DNA from 3 places in the Bacillus sp. 11B20 genome. Region 1 is predicted to be linked to each of the others. Evidence: riboswitches for the same ligand, from Rfam matches in the RefSeq annotation. Region 1 holds a riboswitch; each other region holds the start of a gene.

Region 1 (5,740 bases):
AACGGCATAATGCCGATGTAAATTGGTTTATCCAAGTGGCGGCTTTCCTCATGAATTTTCACAAGCTGTTCTTCAGAATAAACAGGCTGTGAAATAAAATAATCAGCGCCGTATTCGATTTTTTTCTCAAGACGTTTGACCGCTTTATCTATATGACGCACATTTGGGTTAAACGCGCCAGCCACTGAAAAATTGGTCTTTTTGCCAAGAGGCTTTCCTGAGAAAGAAAGGCCTTCATTAAATTGTTTGATGAGACGAATCAAATCAAAGGAGGTTAAATCATAGACAGATGTTGCACCTGGGAAGTCTCCAATTTTAGATGGATCGCCTGTGATCGCTAAAATATCGGTTAATCCAAGGGTGTCGAGCCCCATTAAATGGGATTGTAGCCCAATCAAATTACGGTCGCGGCATGTGATATGAACAAGAGAACGCATATCAAGCTGCTGCTTTAATAATGCGCCGCAAGCGACATTGCTAATGCGCGGAGTCGCAAGAGAATTATCGGCTAACGTTAACGCATCAATGCCAGCATTCTTTAATTCATTTGCAGCAACGAGAAATTTTTCGAAGTTCAGCTTCTTCGGTGGATCGAGCTCTACGATAATCGATCGTTTTTTCACAGCCAGCTCATCAAGACCTGGTTCAGTGCGCTGATCTTGGATGGAAATGATTTCTTCTTTTAACACCTTCACTTCTTTTTCAGTAATCGGTGCTAAATCTTTGACCGCTTCAGCCATTGTGCTAATATGTTGAGGTGTTGTTCCACAGCAGCCTCCGATAATGCGTGCGCCCTGATTTCTAAATTCAAGTGCACTTTTTCGGAAATAATCGTTATCAGTATCATAGACGAGTCTGCCTTCTTCAAGAGAGGGGAGACTACTGTTAGGATAGACAGATAAATGCGAATTTTCTAAAAGTGGAACGCCTTCGAGTGCCTGAATCATGTGATAAGGGCCCAGCCTGCAGTTGATGCCGACGACATCTGCACCAAGAGATGATAACTCAGATAAACCATCCTTCAGCGGGGTACCATCCTGCAAAACGCCTTGTTCATGCATAGAGACATTCATGACAATCGGAAGAGTCGTTTCTTTGCGAGCAATTTGGAGAACAGCCTTCGCTTCTTCTATGTCATAATACGTTTCAAGCAATAATCCGTCAGGCTCTTCATTTAATAGGATGTACAGCTGCTCTCTAAAACTTCGTTTGATTTCTTCTATAGAGTAGGCATTTTTGTTAAACGTTCGAATGCCGCCAATTGTTCCGAGAACATAAGCAGAGCCAGCGGCTGCTTTTGCAATTTGTACCGCTTTTGTATTGATGCGTTTCATTTCTTCCTCTAAGCCGTAGCGGGATAGTTTAATATAATTCGCACCGTATGTGTTCGTTTGGATGATGTCAGCGCCTGCCTGCACATAAGCTTCGTGCACGCGTTTCACTTCATCCTCTTTCGATAAATTTAATTCTTCAAAACAGCGGTCAATGCCGTAAGAGTATAAAAGTGTTCCCATCGCTCCGTCAGCTATCAGTACGCGATTTTGTAAGTCTTGTAATAGGCCCATTGTATTCCTCCTTATTTCTATGTAACAAAAAAAGCCTTCTGATAAGAAGAAGACTTTTTGGCTGTATCGTAATTCTTCTCCTTATCTTCCAAGCAGTTGCTTGCTGGATTTAGCACCTTGGTCATAGAAAATAGATTTCTACTACACCGGTTGCTGAGGCTTCACAGGGCCAGTCCCTCTGCCTCTCTTGATAAGAAAGCAATATGAACATGTCAATGAATTGAACTTCCATCAACTGTAACGAAAAATGCAAAAATAATCAATGGAAAATTTGAAATTTATCGAAAATTTATAAATTGGACATCGATCGGCAAATCAGCCTTACGCATAAGAGAAATAACCTCTTGTAAATCATCTTTATTTTTCCCTGTCACACGCACTTGGTCATCCTGAAATTGTGATTTCACTTTGATGCCAGACTGCTTGATGAGTGCGTTGATCTTTTTAGCGTTGTCTTGATCAATCCCGCTGATCAGCTTCGCACGCTGGCGTACTGTACCGCCAAGAGCATGCTCGGTTTTTCCGTAATCGATGTTTTTAGTTGGCACATTTCGTTTGATAAGCTTTGTCACAAGTACATCTTTTAGCTGCTCAAGCTTGAAGTCATCATCAGAAATGAGAACAAGTTCTTCTTTTTCGAGAGAAATGTCACTTTTACTTCCTTTAAAATCATAACGGTTTTTAATTTCTTTCAGCGCTGCTTGAACAGCGTTTTGCACCTCAGGCAGTTCGACTTTCGATACAATGTCAAATGAGCTTTCTTTTGCCATCACACATGACCTCCAAGTATTGATATTGCGTCTATTTTATCATGCCAATAGGCGAAGAAGAAACTTTATCGAAGAGATGAGGCAAAGAGTTCAGCCGGCTGCGGTATAAATCGTGACCAGTTTGTCCACTTTAGCTAACAGAACTAGAGATGTTCATGCGGGGAGAAGTATAGTAGAATAAAGTGAATCAAAAGATGAACGAACGCTCTTTTATGGGCAGATAGGAAGGAAGAGAACATGAGACCAGGTGAGCAACTGACCTTGCAAATAGAGAACGAAATGGAATACGGCTACTTTTTGACAGATGGTGAAGATTCGGTTCTCCTGCACCGCAGTGAAATGACAGAGGATCTTGATGACCGAGATGAAGTAGAGGTCTATTTATATGTAGATCATGAAGAAAGACTCGCTGCCACAATGAAAATCCCTACAATTAACGCACATACATATGGCTGGGTACAAGTTGTAGACGTGGTAGAAGACATGGGTGCATTTGTCGATGTTGGACTATCAAAGGATGCACTTGTTGCAACAGAACACCTCCCGCCATTTGAGGAAGCATGGCCGAAAAAAGGAGACAAACTCTACTGTATGCTGAAAGTCACAAGTTACGGCAGAATGTTCGCAAAACCAGCCACAGAAGACGTGATCAGTGAATTGTTTACTGAGGCACCAGAAACCTTAATGAACAAAGAAATCACTGGAACAATCTATCGTTTAATTGCGACAGGTTCTTTTATGCTGACAGATACAGGTGTGCGAGGGTTTATTCACCGCACGGAACGAAAAGAAGAGCCAAGACTAGGATCGACCGTTACGGGACGCGTTATTGCAGTGAAAGAGGATGGAACCGTGAACGTTTCTCTGCTTCCTAGAAAACAGGATGCATTATCTGTCGATGCAGAAGAAATTTTAACCTATATGAGAACAAGAAACGGCGCCATGCCTTACGGAGACAAAAGTGATCCAGAGGATATCCGCGAAAGATTTCAAATGAGCAAAGCCGCCTTTAAACGAGCACTAGGTCATCTGATGAAAAATGATCTCGTTTACCAAAAAGAAGGCTGGACATACGAGAAAAAGTGAGCATTTGCTCACTTCAGCGTGCAGACAAACCCTCGCATTCGGTGTCAGTCCTGCGTGCCAGTACTCACGAATGTCAAATTCGCTCCGCTCCGGTACTCGTCCCTCCTAGACTGCAAAGGTTTTCAGGTCACGCTGAAAAGAAGACAAAGTTCTAAAATAAAGTTCATTTTAGCCCTTTGTCAATGATCTAAAAGTGAGCATTTGCTCACTTTTTTATTTTTGTCTTAAATAATGGATTTTTTCTATGAAAAAAGTCATGAAAACCTTCACTATAGCATTGAAACAACGCCCCTCAAATCCGATAAAAAAGGAGTAAGGATGATAAAAGGAGTGTGTTTTTGGATGAAAGTGAAGATTTCATTGCTTCTGATGGCAGCCATGCTTATGGTGCTCGCCGCATGCGGTAATCAACAGGAGGGGTCGCCAAAATCAACTGCGAAGCATATTGGCGTTATGCTCACAGATGATGGTCTTGGTGATCAATCATTTAACGATTCATCATTTAAAGGATTAGAAAAAGCACGTGATGAGCTTGGCATTGAATTTGATTATAGAGAAATTGCAGAAACTGATACATATGAAAAAGGGCTGACAGAACTCGTAAAAGATGGTAATGATCTCATTATCGGTGTAGGTTTTAGTATGCAAGAAGACCTAGAAAAAGTCGCGAAAAAATATCCGAAGAAGCAGTTCCTTCTGATTGATGCCGTATCTGAGCTGAAAAATGTGACTTCTGTGACGTTTAAAGAAGAGGAAGGCAGCTATTTAGCAGGTGCACTTGCTGCGATGACAACAAAAAGCGATGTCATTGGATTTGTTGGCGGTGTTGATGCAGACGTCATTCATCGTTTTGAAAAAGGGTTTCAAAAAGGCGCCAAATCAGTCAATCCCAAAATCAAAATCTTATCTACCTATGCCGGTACATTTAGTGATGCAGGCAAGGGCGGTAAAATAGCCAAAGATATGATCAAAAAGAAAGCAGACGTTTTATATGCTGCAGCCGGTTATTCAGGTGTTGGTGTATTAAAAGAAGCGCAATCGCAAGGCAAATATGCCATTGGTGTTGACAGCGATCAGTATTATACTGCGGAAAAAGCGGTCATTTCATCTATGGTGAAAAAAGTCGATGAAGTGGTTTATCAATTCAGCGAACAGGTCGTCAAGAACAATCAAATTAAAAGCGGACATGTTGTCTATGACTTAAGCAATGATGGAATCGATATGGCAAAAATCCGGATCTTGAAAAATGCTGAGACACTGACCAAAAAATTAAATGGTCTGAAGCAGACGCTTCTAAAAGAAGAGGGGGGCGCATCATGAGTTTACGCGTCAAAATTTTACTCAACTCACTTATCTCACTTCTTTTAGCAGTTGGCGTTATCGCCTTTATCATTGTCAGCATGACAAAGATCCAATCATCAAATGAAGCAGATGTCCAAACCTTATTAAACGTACAAAAAACGAAGGCAAGTTTTGAAAGTGTCGAGCAAGCGATGACCAATTATTCGATGACACTTTCAGATGAACAGCTAGAGATCGTTCAAAACGATATTTCTACAGCAAAAAAACAGCTGCAAACGTTAAACAAGCATGCAGGAAATTTGAACAAAGAGGCATTAACAAGGTTAAATTCAAAATATGACACATGGACCAAAGAAGCCAACAATGCCATTGGCGAAAAAAACGCCTCGGATGCAAGACGTGTGGCAGCAAGAATTGATGGCGTTTTAAATGATGTGCATACGATGAATAAAAGAGCAGAAGAAGCGTATAAACAAAATCTAGAGGATGCAGCAGACAATGTTCAATGGATTATTACAAGTGCACTCGTCTCAGCCCTCACACTGATTGTCATTGCCGTCTTTTTGAATATTGGACTAACGCGATCCATCGTGACACCTATCAAATCAATATCCTACAGAGCAAAGCAGATCGCAGAAGGAAATCTTGCTGTGGAGCGGACGGATATTCAGCGTAAGGATGAAATCGGAGGCTTGAATGAATCCTTTAATCAAATGACAGATCAGTTGATTAGTTTGATTAAAGAAATCAGCCATGTCTCAAGCCGAGTAGAGACATTCTCGATCCACCTGAATGATGAAAATAAAAAGATGATGGAATCTGCCAATCAAGTATCTGTCTCAACAGACGAAATGGCCAATGGGTCACAAGCGATTTCAGAAGATCTCCAGCATGGCGTCAGCTTGATTGAGAAAATGGACCAGCATGGACGTAAAAATTCCGAACGATCACAAACGGTCATCCGCAGTACAGAGGATGCCATCGAAGCCGTAGAAAGCGGAAAGCACACGTTAACAG
Region 2 (5,740 bases), 400 kb from region 1:
ATGTTCATATTTATTAGATGTTAATAGTCGGATTTGTGATTAAATCCCGCCGCCCTGTTCATGAATAGAGCTGCTCTCATTTTTGACTGCCTTCATCAGACTCAGCGCACCAAGTGAGGCAAGCAGTACACTCATCATGATAAAGATAGAGTAATAGTCTCCTTTTAAGAAAAGGCTCACCAGCAAATACGATAGGCTGAGTGATAAGAAGGGTGACACCACCCACACTTTCAGCATTTTTTTCACAACATGTTTGTGAAAAATGTTTGGCCCGCCTTTTGCCATTCCAAGCCCGATAATAGACGAGGAGGTGATTTGTGTAAGCGGAACAGGCAGCCCAAAAATAGAGCTGACGATGACAAGCCCGGCACCGGTACTCGAAAGTAAAATCCCTTCGCCCGTTTGATAGCGGGTGATTTTCTTTCCGTTTGTTTCTAGTACCCTTCTCCCAAGCAAAAGCGCACCAAGTGCAACAAAGATCCCGCCGTAAAGAGTTCCTTGCCCGACTGACAAAACGCCTGACGCGACAAGCGGACCGACCGCATTTGCGACATTGTTCATACCAGCTGAAAACGCCTCTAGAAATCCGCTGAGGATTAACACGACAGATAAAATAGCTGTGCCTTTTTTAGACAGCTTCCGTTTAGGGAACATTCTGATGATTTTGACGACAGCAAAGGTAAAAAGAAAGGCGAAAATCGGGATGATCACCCAAAATGCCACAATCACTAAAATGGATTTCACAAACAATACTTTATACGCGACGGCCACACCAACCACAGCCCCTACTGTGACCTCACTTGTTGATAAAGGGATCGCCATCAGATTCGCTATGAAAAGTGATAGTGCAGCAGAACCAATGATAATACAAACGATTTCAAGTGTAATGACTGATTCTGGCATAATACCAGAGCTGATCGTTTTGACGACCTCACCGCCGCCAATCACTGAACCTGCTAAAATCCCAACTGCACAAACGCTGAGCGCATAAATGGGCTTTTGAATCGCGCCTGACCCGTACGCAATGCCCATAGAAGCAGCTGCTCCGCTTGCGCCTATGTTTAAAGCAAAGAATAGACTAAATAAAATTGCGGCGATTTCCATACATTATGCTCCCTTACTCATGTAATCCGCACTCTGTCTTTGCTGTGCCTGACCATCTGCCAGAACGCAGATCATCTGCAGTAAATGCTGGCTGTGTACACGGTGCACAGCCGATACTTGGATATCCCTGGTCATGCAGCGGATTATAAGTAAGTTCTTCTCTAGATGCATATCTCCATATGTCCTTCCACGTCCAATGGATAAGCGGACATACTTTCACTGATTTGAATTTTTCATCCTTATTTAAGAAATTCGTCCCTGCTCGTTTTGGTGACTGCTCTCTTCTTAAACCGGAAAGCCAAGCTGGATAACCAGATAGGGCTTCTTGCAAAGGAATGACCTTACGCATATGGCAGCAGCTTTGAGGATTTGTTTTCCATAATTGTTCACCGTGCTGCTCATTTTGCTGTTCAACCGTCAGCTCAGGCGTTTTCAATTCAATGTCTAAACCCGGGTATCTTTCCTTTACTGCATCAATTGTGTCGTATGTTTCTTTAAAATGCAGACCTGTATCTAAAAAGACAATTTTCGCATCTTTTTTTACTTTTGCAATCAGATCAATCAGAACGATGCCCTCAATCCCAAAGCTGCACGCATATACGAGCTGGTCACCATAATGACCGTACGCCCATTTCAGTACAGACAGGGCTCCTTTATACAAATCATCTTCTTGAAATGTAATGGACGGCTCTTGCCAATTTTCATAAGTTAACATGATTTCTCCCCTTCCGGAGTACAGCTCATATTGCTTTTTTCCGCACTACTTCAATCTAATTTTTTCGTTCTTTTCCACTTGAATCACTTGACCGTCCTGAACAATTAACGTAATTGAACCGAATTTCATATCCCCAATCAGTTCTTGCATATGCTTTACTAAGTCCTCATCCTGATTTTGTTTCACTTCCATCTCCTCTTCCTCCTCACCGTTAAAATAAAAAAACTTTCTTTCAGTCCGAAAGAAAGATGAGGAAGCTCACGATTTCCTTATCTTTCAAAATAGAATCATTTTGCAGGAAGTAGCACCTTGCGAATCGCAGGTTGCCGGGTTTCATCGGGCCAGTCCCTCCACCTCTCTGGATAAGAGTTTCAATTTGTCTTAAATATTAACACAATTCAAACAAAAGTCAACCCGACTTTATTGATAGGATTAGTTTTTATTAAAATTTGAGTCTATTTTACTATTTTTACCTAAACAAAAAAACTGTGCGGGCAGGCACAGTTTTTGTTAACGATGGGCTTTCACTTTTCAGACCGTTTCTTCCATCCAAGATTCAGAGGAAGGATCTTGTCTCCAGCGTTTTAGTTTGTTCATCGCAGCAGGCTCAATCGCTTTCAATTCAAGTGCCACGTCTGTCAATGTGTCATAGTCTGTTAAGGTGACATATGGAATATTTTTTTCTTGAAATGCTGCCGCTGCTTTTGGCAGTCCGTATGTGAAGATCGCGGCAACTCCTAGTACCTCGCAGCCCTCATCTTGAAGAGCAGCGACCACTTCAAGTACACTGCCTCCTGTGGAAATAAGGTCTTCTACAACGACAACCTTTTGGCCTTTTGATACGGCCCCTTCAATTTGATTTCCTTTTCCATGTGCTTTCGGCTTACTTCTGACATAACACATCGGGATGTTCAAGCGGTCTGCTGCTAATGCCGCATGAGGAATGCCTGCTGTTGCAGTACCCGCGACAACCTCTGCTCCCTTGAAATGAGTGAGAATCAAATCTTTTAGACCTTCAGCAATGTCGTGTCTCACTTGTGGATATGACAATGTCAGGCGGTTATCACAATAGATCGGTGATTTTATACCGCTCGCCCATGTAAACGGTTCGTCTGGTTTTAATGAGACCGCTTTGATTTGTAATAGATGTTTCGCGATTTTTGATTTCATCTGGCAGTCACTCCCACTCTTTCAAAATTTGATGATAGGCTTCTATTGGTTTATCAACTTTTGTGATTGATCTTCCGACAACGATTTGTGAAACACCTTGCTCTTTTGCATAGGCCGGTGTCGCCACGCGCTGTTGGTCATCGGTTTGATCATTCGGTAAGCGAATTCCTGGCGTTACAGTGAGAAAGGATGGTGAAATATGTTCATGAAGTGCTTTAGATTCATGAACAGAGCAAACAACCCCGTCTAGCCCACTTTCATATGCTAATTGTCCGTACCGGATAACAGTCTCTTGCAGCGGACGGTCAATGAGTAATTCATTTCTCATCATGTCTTCTGACGTACTAGTCAGCTGGGTCACTGCAATGATGCCCGGGCGGTTTTGTCCGGCAGGGGTTCCGCTTTCAAGTCCCTCTAACGCAGCCTGCATCATTCGTTTCCCGCCAGCAGCATGCACATTGACCAAATCAACACCAAGTGCAGCAAGCCGGTTCATCGCTTTTTGCACGGTTGTTGGAATATCATGTAATTTTAGATCAAGAAAAATGCGGCAATTTTTTTCTTTCAGCGCATCAAGAATGGCAGGTCCTTCTTGGTAAAACAGCTCCATGCCGACCTTCACAAATAATGGTGTCCCTTCAAAAGGGTCTAAAAAGGCAAGCGCGTCCTTCCCTGATGGAAAATCAAGCGCGATGATGGGCAAGTGCTTCATGTTTCCAGCTCCTTCCGATGCATTCCTCTACAGATGAATAACCATATGCTGCTAACACATTTGGCAGCTCTTCAATAATTTCCGGGCAAATAAATGGATTTACAAAATTGGCTGTGCCGACAGCTACTGCACTTGCACCTGCTAGTAAAAATTCAAGTACATCTTCAGCACTTTGCACTCCGCCCATCCCGATAATCGGAATAGAAACCGCTTGACTCACCTCGTGTACCATGCGCACAGCGACCGGTTTGACAGCTGGTCCTGATAATCCACCTGTTTTATTGGCAAGGATGGGTTTCCCTGTTTTTAAATCTAAACGCATACCGATTAATGTGTTAATCATGGTGAGTCCATCCGCTCCAGCAGCTTCAATCGCTTGAGCAATCTCCACAATATTTGCTACGTTAGGTGACAGCTTGACATAGACAGGTACAGACGAGACTTCCTTGACCGCTTTTGTCAATGACGCCGCCATATTTGGATCTGTACCGAAGGCAATCCCGCCTGTTTTCACATTTGGGCAAGAAATATTCAGTTCAAGGGCATGAACATTTTTTGCTTGGCTGATTTGCTTGGCTACTTCCACATAATCATCAACCTGTGAGCCAGCAACATTCGCAATAATAGGTGTATCAAATTGTTCAAGCCAAGGCAGCTCATTTTCAAGCACGCCTTTTAGACCCGGATTTTGAAGGCCGATTGCATTAAGCATACCAGCTCCTGTCTCGGCTACCCTTGGCGTGGGATTGCCAAATCTCGGTTCAAGGGTTGTGGCTTTGATCATGATACCGCCTAGCAATGATAGGTCATATAAGGATGCAAATTCTCTCCCGAACCCGAAGCAGCCTGATGCAGGGATGATTGGATTTTTTAAAGATAATCCCGGTAACTCAACGTTTAGCATGACAACGCCACCTCCTCTGCTTTAAAAACAGGTCCATCAAGACAGACTTTGACGTAAGGTTTGTCGAGCTGATCGGTATGACAGACACATGCAAAGCACGCACCAATTCCGCAGCCCATTCGTTCTTCCATCGAAATGTAGACGGGCTTATCAGGATACGTGTCTTTCAGCGCTTTTAGCATAGGTGTTGGACCGCATGAAAGCAGCACATCAAAGCTCAGGTTTTGCTCTTTTATCACATCTGTTACAAAGCCTTTAGCACCGTATGTGCCATCAACCGTTGCAATAAACGTATCGCCGAGTGCTTGAAATTTCTCCTCGTAAAATACATCCTTTTTCGATTGAAAGCCGAGGACATGCTTCACGATGACGCCTTTTTTCGTTAAACGCTTGGACAGTTCATATAGAGGCGGTACGCCAATTCCGCCGCCGACTAGTAATGCCGTCTCTCCGGGCTGGACGACTGAAGGATCATACCCGTTTCCAAGCGGCCCTAATACATCGACTGATTCTCCCTCCCGCTTTTGGGAGAGGAGCTTTGTGCCCTCTCCCTCTGCGCGGTAAATGATGGTTGCTTCTTGTTGCTCGGCATGAATGTTGGCAATACTGATCGGTCTTCTCAGCAGTGGTGTCATGGATTCACTGACCTTTAGATGAAGAAATTGTCCAGCCGTTTGAAAGGAGTCCACAAGGTCACCTTTTAATGTCATTTCGTAAATATGATCAGCGATCTCTCGGTTCGAGACGACCGTCAAGTATGCTTTTTTCATATCGTTACTGTCACCTCAGCATTCGTTTTCACTTCTGGCATTTCATCCGCTCTAAATGTCATGCTCTCAAGCACTCTTAAAATGGCTTCTGCAGTATCTAGGGACGTTAAGCAAGCCACTCCGTTTTCAACAGATTCACGTCTAATTCTAAAGCCGTCTCTTGCCGGCTGTTTTCCTTTTGTTAAGGTGTTGATGACAAATTGCGCTTCCCCGTTTCGAATGACATCGAGAAGATTTTTGCCTTCTTCTCCGATTTTGCCGACCACACTTGATGGAATGGAGGCTTGTTTTAAATAATTCGCCGTTCCTTCTGTCGCTAAAATATGATAGCCGATTGAATGGAATCTTCTTGCGATCTCAAGTCC
Region 3 (5,740 bases), on a different contig from region 1:
AGGCAAAAAAATAAAAGCATATGATGGTGAAGTAGAACCATTAAAAGCGAATATTGAGTACTACAAAGGAGAAGGGAATTATTTTTTAAAAGATTACAGTTACCTATCACCAGATCTGTACAAAAAATTGAGTAGTCAAATTAAGATTGGTGAGAACTACGATGGTGTTAGAACACTCATTGTTAATTTAAATAAAACCGAGGATATTTATGAGTTTGTGAACCAGTTCGATCGAATGTTCGATGAAGAAGATGTTTTTGTATACTACCAAGCGCAAGGTCTAGAAAAACTAGTTGCTAATTCAAAATTGTCATTTTTGCTGCTTGTTGTTTTTCAAATCATTTTATTTGTGGTGATTGCTTTTATTTATCGAGGTCAGATGCATACACTCATTAGCATTTTGAATCGAGATTTATTGTCCTTGTATTTAAATGGGATGTCACCAAAGGATATGATCAAGCAATTTTACAGTAGTATAGACAAGATGAACCTAAAAGTGTATATTGTTGCGTTACTATTTATTGCCGTCTTGGGTGCTTTCCTACTTGGACAATTACCGGGAGAGATCATTCTATGGATTGGTGGTACAGCAGTTGGACTTCTACTTATCTTGGTTCTATTGAATAAATGGTTTGTGCGATACATTATCACAAAACGTATGAAGAAAGAACTGTCACAAGAGAATATCGTATCAAGATTACGAAACTAAGAAAAAGAACTGCTTATTGGCAGTTCTTTTCTAATAATAAAACCCTTAAACTTAGAGAGCTTAGAACAAGATGTTTTATTTCCACACTTGATCAGCAATCTCAATCACATGACGCAGTTTTTCCCATTGCTGTTCTTCTGTTAACAGGTTGCCTTCCTCTGTTGAGGCGAAACCGCATTGTGGACTCAAACAAATTTGGTTAATGTCCACATATTGAGCCGCTTCCTCAATGCGTTTTTTAATCTGTTCAACTGGCTCAAGCTCACCGTATTTTGAAGTGACAAGGCCTAGTACGATTTGAAGGTTTGGGTTCTTCACATATCGAAGAGGCTCAAATCCGCCAGAACGATCGTCGTCGAATTCTAAAAAGAGACCATCAAGATCTAAGCCGGCGAAAATTGTTTCTGCCGCTGCTTCGTAACCACCTTCAGCAGCCCAAGTTGATTTAAAGTTACCGCGGCAAATGTGCATAGTAATCACCAAATCCTCTGGGCGATCGGCAACAGCTTCATTGATTGTCTTCGCAAACGACTCACGAAGTTCATCCTCTTCACGGCCAAAGGCTTTGATTTGCTCGTGACCTTTTTCAGAAAAGAACACGGCCCATGCCGTATCATCCAGCTGCAAGTAGCGGCAGCCTGCATCATAAAAAGCACGGATGGCTTTCTTATACGCCTGTGCCACATCATGGTGGAATTCCTCTAAGCTGTCATACACTCCTTCTTCAAGCTTTCCACGGAAAAAGAGCATATTGGGACTTGGAATCGTCATTTTAGCCGTATGATCACCAGCGATGCTGTGAAGGAAACGATAATCCTCCAACATTGGATGATCTGTAAAATCGATCTTGCCTGTTACCTTGATCCCTCTTGCTTTTGTCGTCGTGTTATGGAATTGAATGCCCTGATCTGCTTCAAATCCTTCAACCCCATCGAGTCCTTCCAGAAAGTCAAAATGCCACCATGCACGTCTGAACTCACCATCTGTGACAACCTCTAACCCAATTTCTTTTTGCTTCTCTACAATACGTGTGATTTCTTCGTTTTCAATTTGTCGGAGTTGTTCTGCTGTCAGCGTACCGTCTGCTTTTAGCTTGCGTGCTTCCTTGATGCGTTCTGAACGTAGTAAGCTTCCTACTTGATCTGCGCGGTATGGCGGTTTCGTTGTTTTCTTTCCAATGGTTTTTACTTGTGTCATGCTGAATCCCTTCTTTCTTCAGGTTAAAAAATCAAATAAAAAAGCTCTTCCTTGGATAAGGAAGAGCATCATATACTGTGAGAACTCTGCCTTATCTTCAAACAAGCATCTGCTTGCTTAAGGAATTAGCACCATTCTGTTCCTAGGAACAGCGGTTGCCGGGTTTCACAGGGCCAGTCCCTCCACCACTCTTAATAAGGTTACCTTTTGATTCAATTTTCTTAATAAACACAATTATTCAACGTTTTTAGGGAAAAGTCAATGGTTTTTACAATTTAATTTCCTACATGAACAAATCAGCAACAAGAACACCAGCAAGTCCGACAAGTGAAAGCACGGTGACCATCAAAGTCCACGTTTTAAAGGTTTGAGCCATTGATAGGTTAAAGTATTCTTTATAAATCCAGAAACCTGCATCATTCACATGAGAGAACGTGATACTGCCGGCACCTGTTGCGATCACCATTAACTCAGGGCTGACACCCGTCAGGCCAATCAGTGGTGCAGAAATGCCAGCCGCCGTGAGACCGGCGACAGTCGCTGATCCTAAAGAGACACGAAGGACAGCAGCAATGAGCCAAGTCAGAAGCAGGGGAGAAAGTGTGCTTCCTTGCATGATCCCTGCAATGTATTGATCGACGCCGCTATCAATGAGCACCTGTTTAAAGGCGCCTCCGCCCGCAATAATTAATAAAATCATGGCAATAGAGCCGATAGAATCCGTGATGGACTTCATTACGTCATGCATGCTCTTTCCTCTTCCAAGCCCAAACGTGTAGATGGCAAGCAGCACTGAGATTAATAGTGCAATCGCCGGTTCGCCTAAAAACTCAGCGGTAGGCAGCAATGGGGAGGAAGGGAAGAAAATTTCTAGAAATGCTCTGAAAGTCATAAGCAATACAGGCAAAACAGCGGTGAAAATGCTAATGCCGAAGCTAGGCATTTCTTCTTCTGTGAATTCCTTTGGATTAAATAAGTTCTTTGGGATATGTGCGTGCAACTGGTCTTTTTTAAATAGTTTTGTAAACAGAAGTCCACCTACTAAAACAGCAGGAATCGCTAAAATAATCCCAACCAATAAGGTTTGTCCCATGTTTGCTTGAAAGACATTCGCAATGGCAGTCGGCCCTGGGTGAGGAGGGAGGAAGCCATGTGTGGTGATGAGAGCAGCGACAAGCGGCATGCCCACATACAGCACAGGAAGTCTTGCAGCCTGAGCGATCGTAAAGACTAATGGAATTAAAATAATGAATCCGGTTTCATAAAATAGAGCAATTCCAATCACAAATCCAGTCAGCATTGTCGCCCATTGGATTTTTCCGATGCCAAATCGGTCAATGAGTGTCATCGCGATACGCTGAGCACCGCCAGAATCAGCCATCAATTTCCCAAGCATCGCTCCAAAACCGAGAACGAGTGCCAGGTGTCCGAGCGTACTGCCAAGTCCTTTTTCGACGGAAGCAATCGCTTCTAGTGGTGTCATCCCTTCTAACACAGCAACAATTAAAGAGACAATAATCAAAGAAATGAAAGCGTTTAACTTAAAGACAACCATGAGTAAAAGCAATAACAAAACGCCAAGTCCAATAAACACTAACGACATGATCTTTCCTCCTTTGTGGTGCATAAGGGGGCGCAAACACCCCCTATGCCTTATCCTTCAAGTATGTCTACAGCTTCTTTTAACGTATCCTTTGACCCAACATTTCCCGGGAAAATCACATAAGACATGAAAGGGAATTTACTTTCTTCTCCTGTTTGCCAAACAGGGATCCCTGGTTTGATTTGACCTGCCACGGTCGCACGTCTCACGCTAAGTCCTCTTGTCCCAATATCGCTGGAGGTGATTCCGCCTTTGGCAATGAGATACTTAGGACGAATGGTGAGGCGCTGGACAATACTTGTCACAGCATCACTAATCTGTACAGAGAGCTTTAATTCTTCCTCTTGGCGATCATCCCCAAGATCAAGCCGTTCTCTTCTTGTATAAATAGCCACAGATTGACCTGCTACCAACAGTGCTTCAGTTTGCTGAATGACACGGTCAATTTCTTTGCGAAAGGCATCAGGCTCTAACACGAGGTGGGTATTAAATTCAATAAAAGCCATCTCTTTATTTTGCTCAAGCGCTTGTAATTGTTCTGTTGTTTTTTTTACATGAGAACCGACCATAATGAGACCACCATGAGGGCTTTCTTCTTGTATCAAGTCATCTCTTGTTAATAAGGCGTGATCCCCTATACCGCCAAGTACTTTTGTGAGCGCCGCCGCACTTCTGAACATCAGCTGCTGTCCTGCTTGAATGGCTTCAATGAGAGCGGTGACAAAGACTTTGACATCGTCATAGTCCACTGCGTTTACAACCACTTTTTTGAAGTCCTTCACACCAATGAGCTGTTGTTTGATTTGATCGATGCGTAAAGCCCGCAGATCAGCTAACGAAATGTAGGTCGTGTTCTTTTTTGTGAACAATCCCTCTGACTTTTCTTCAATCCATTCTCCTAGATGAGAGGATTGAAAGCCGAATGTACGGTCTCTTGCAAATTCTGTATCACCAGCAGGAATTAATTCGTGTCCTTCCTGTACGTAATGAATATTGTCGATCGTAAAGCGTCCGCCTTCTTGGAAAAAAGGAAGAAGGATTTCTCCATCGAACTGGCGGGAGCTTTGCTGTTCAATGGTCGTTCTGAGTACTTCAGTTTCAAGCGGAAAGTGTCCGCGAAGAGTAGAATCTCCTCGGCTGACAATGATGAATTCCTGATTAAGCCGTTCAGCCACCTTTACAATGGTTGCAGCAATTGTTTCGTGCGCAGCGGCAGTTTCTTTCTCTGTCATACTGCGAGAATTTGTCAGTATAAAGAACATGCGGCTGTCTTCAAGAAAACCAGCCTCAATGCTTTCTTCTGACCAATCGGTGAAAACAGAGACGCCATGTACGGTTTGAATCCCTGTTGGATCATCGTCTAATACAATGACTTTATGCTGAAAGTCGCTCAGTGCTTGTTCGTATGCTGATTGAATGGCCTTTGAATCTGCTTTTGGAATGGCATTCAATATGTCAGTACTTTGCTTCATGACCATCTCATCCTTTCTTTACTTCGACATGAGCCATTTTTTCGTAATATTGAACGATGCCGCCATGATCAAGCCCGGATTTTCCGTCTGCTTTGAGGGCGTGGAAGATTTCAAGCAACTGACTAGAAAGCGGAAGAGGAACACCGATATCATGAGCAGTTTCCATGACATTGGTTAAATCCTTCAAGTTGATGTCGATGCGTCCGCCAGGTTCAAAATTTCTTTCTAAGATGAGGGGGACTTTTGCGTCGAGAACGGCACTTCCTGCCAGTCCGCCGCGGATGGCTTCATACATCTTATCAATGGCAATGCCTGATTTAGCAGCTAGAACGAGCGCCTCGGACATGGCCGCAATATTTAAGTTGACGATGATTTGATTGGCAAGCTTTGCTGTTGTTCCGCTTCCATTCGGTCCAACTAATACGACCTCAGTGCCCATTGCAAGCAGGACATCCTTCACTTGCTCAAAGATGGATTCTTCGCCGCCAGCCATGATGGCAAGTGTTCCGTCTATTGCCTTCGGTTCTCCGCCGCTGACAGGTGCATCGATAAATTCCACCTGATGCTGTTTGGCAAGAGCAGCTAAAGCCCTAGAGGTTACAGGAGAAATTGAACTCATATCTACGATGACAGTGCCAGATGCGGCTGTCGTTAAAATGCCTTGATCACCTGAAACGACTGCTTCTACATGCTCTCCTTTAGGAAGCATTGTGATGATGATATCGCTTTCACAAGCTGCCTCAGCTGCTGAAACAGCAC

Evidence for each region. Region 1 has a riboswitch for S-adenosylmethionine ahead of ACN6NB_RS05225 (bifunctional homocysteine S-methyltransferase/methylenetetrahydrofolate reductase). Riboswitches for the same ligand answer to the same signal wherever they lie in the genome.
Region 2: it holds a riboswitch for S-adenosylmethionine, as region 1 does, so the genes downstream of both, ACN6NB_RS07350 (DUF2292 domain-containing protein) here and ACN6NB_RS05225 (bifunctional homocysteine S-methyltransferase/methylenetetrahydrofolate reductase) in region 1, are expected to answer to the same signal.
Region 3: it holds a riboswitch for S-adenosylmethionine, as region 1 does, so the genes downstream of both, ACN6NB_RS18520 (5-methyltetrahydropteroyltriglutamate--homocysteine S-methyltransferase) here and ACN6NB_RS05225 (bifunctional homocysteine S-methyltransferase/methylenetetrahydrofolate reductase) in region 1, are expected to answer to the same signal.

The regions. Positions count from the first base shown of each region.
Region 1 covers NZ_JBLZWZ010000007.1:206,442-212,181, forward strand. The annotation lists gene ACN6NB_RS05225 (bifunctional homocysteine S-methyltransferase/methylenetetrahydrofolate reductase) at 1-1,565, opposite strand, end outside; SAM riboswitch class I at 1,644-1,762, opposite strand; gene ACN6NB_RS05230 (YajQ family cyclic di-GMP-binding protein) at 1,844-2,335, opposite strand; gene ACN6NB_RS05235 (CvfB family protein) at 2,573-3,421, shown strand; gene ACN6NB_RS05240 (BMP family lipoprotein) at 3,764-4,741, shown strand; gene ACN6NB_RS05245 (methyl-accepting chemotaxis protein) at 4,738-5,740, shown strand, end outside.
Region 2 covers NZ_JBLZWZ010000007.1:601,549-607,288, reverse strand. The annotation lists gene ACN6NB_RS07360 (inorganic phosphate transporter) at 40-1,104, opposite strand; gene ACN6NB_RS07355 (phosphoadenylyl-sulfate reductase) at 1,118-1,819, opposite strand; gene ACN6NB_RS07350 (DUF2292 domain-containing protein) at 1,865-1,969, opposite strand; SAM riboswitch class I at 2,086-2,188, opposite strand; gene pyrE (orotate phosphoribosyltransferase) at 2,351-2,989, opposite strand; gene pyrF (orotidine-5'-phosphate decarboxylase) at 2,997-3,701, opposite strand; gene ACN6NB_RS07335 (dihydroorotate dehydrogenase) at 3,673-4,605, opposite strand; gene ACN6NB_RS07330 (dihydroorotate dehydrogenase electron transfer subunit) at 4,599-5,375, opposite strand; gene carB (carbamoyl-phosphate synthase (glutamine-hydrolyzing) large subunit) at 5,372-5,740, opposite strand, start outside.
Region 3 covers NZ_JBLZWZ010000009.1:826,261-832,000, reverse strand. The annotation lists gene ACN6NB_RS18525 (hypothetical protein) at 1-709, shown strand, start outside; gene ACN6NB_RS18520 (5-methyltetrahydropteroyltriglutamate--homocysteine S-methyltransferase) at 785-1,906, opposite strand; SAM riboswitch class I at 1,995-2,107, opposite strand; gene ACN6NB_RS18515 (gluconate:H+ symporter) at 2,190-3,509, opposite strand; gene ACN6NB_RS18510 (four-carbon acid sugar kinase family protein) at 3,560-4,981, opposite strand; gene garR (2-hydroxy-3-oxopropionate reductase) at 4,989-5,740, opposite strand, start outside.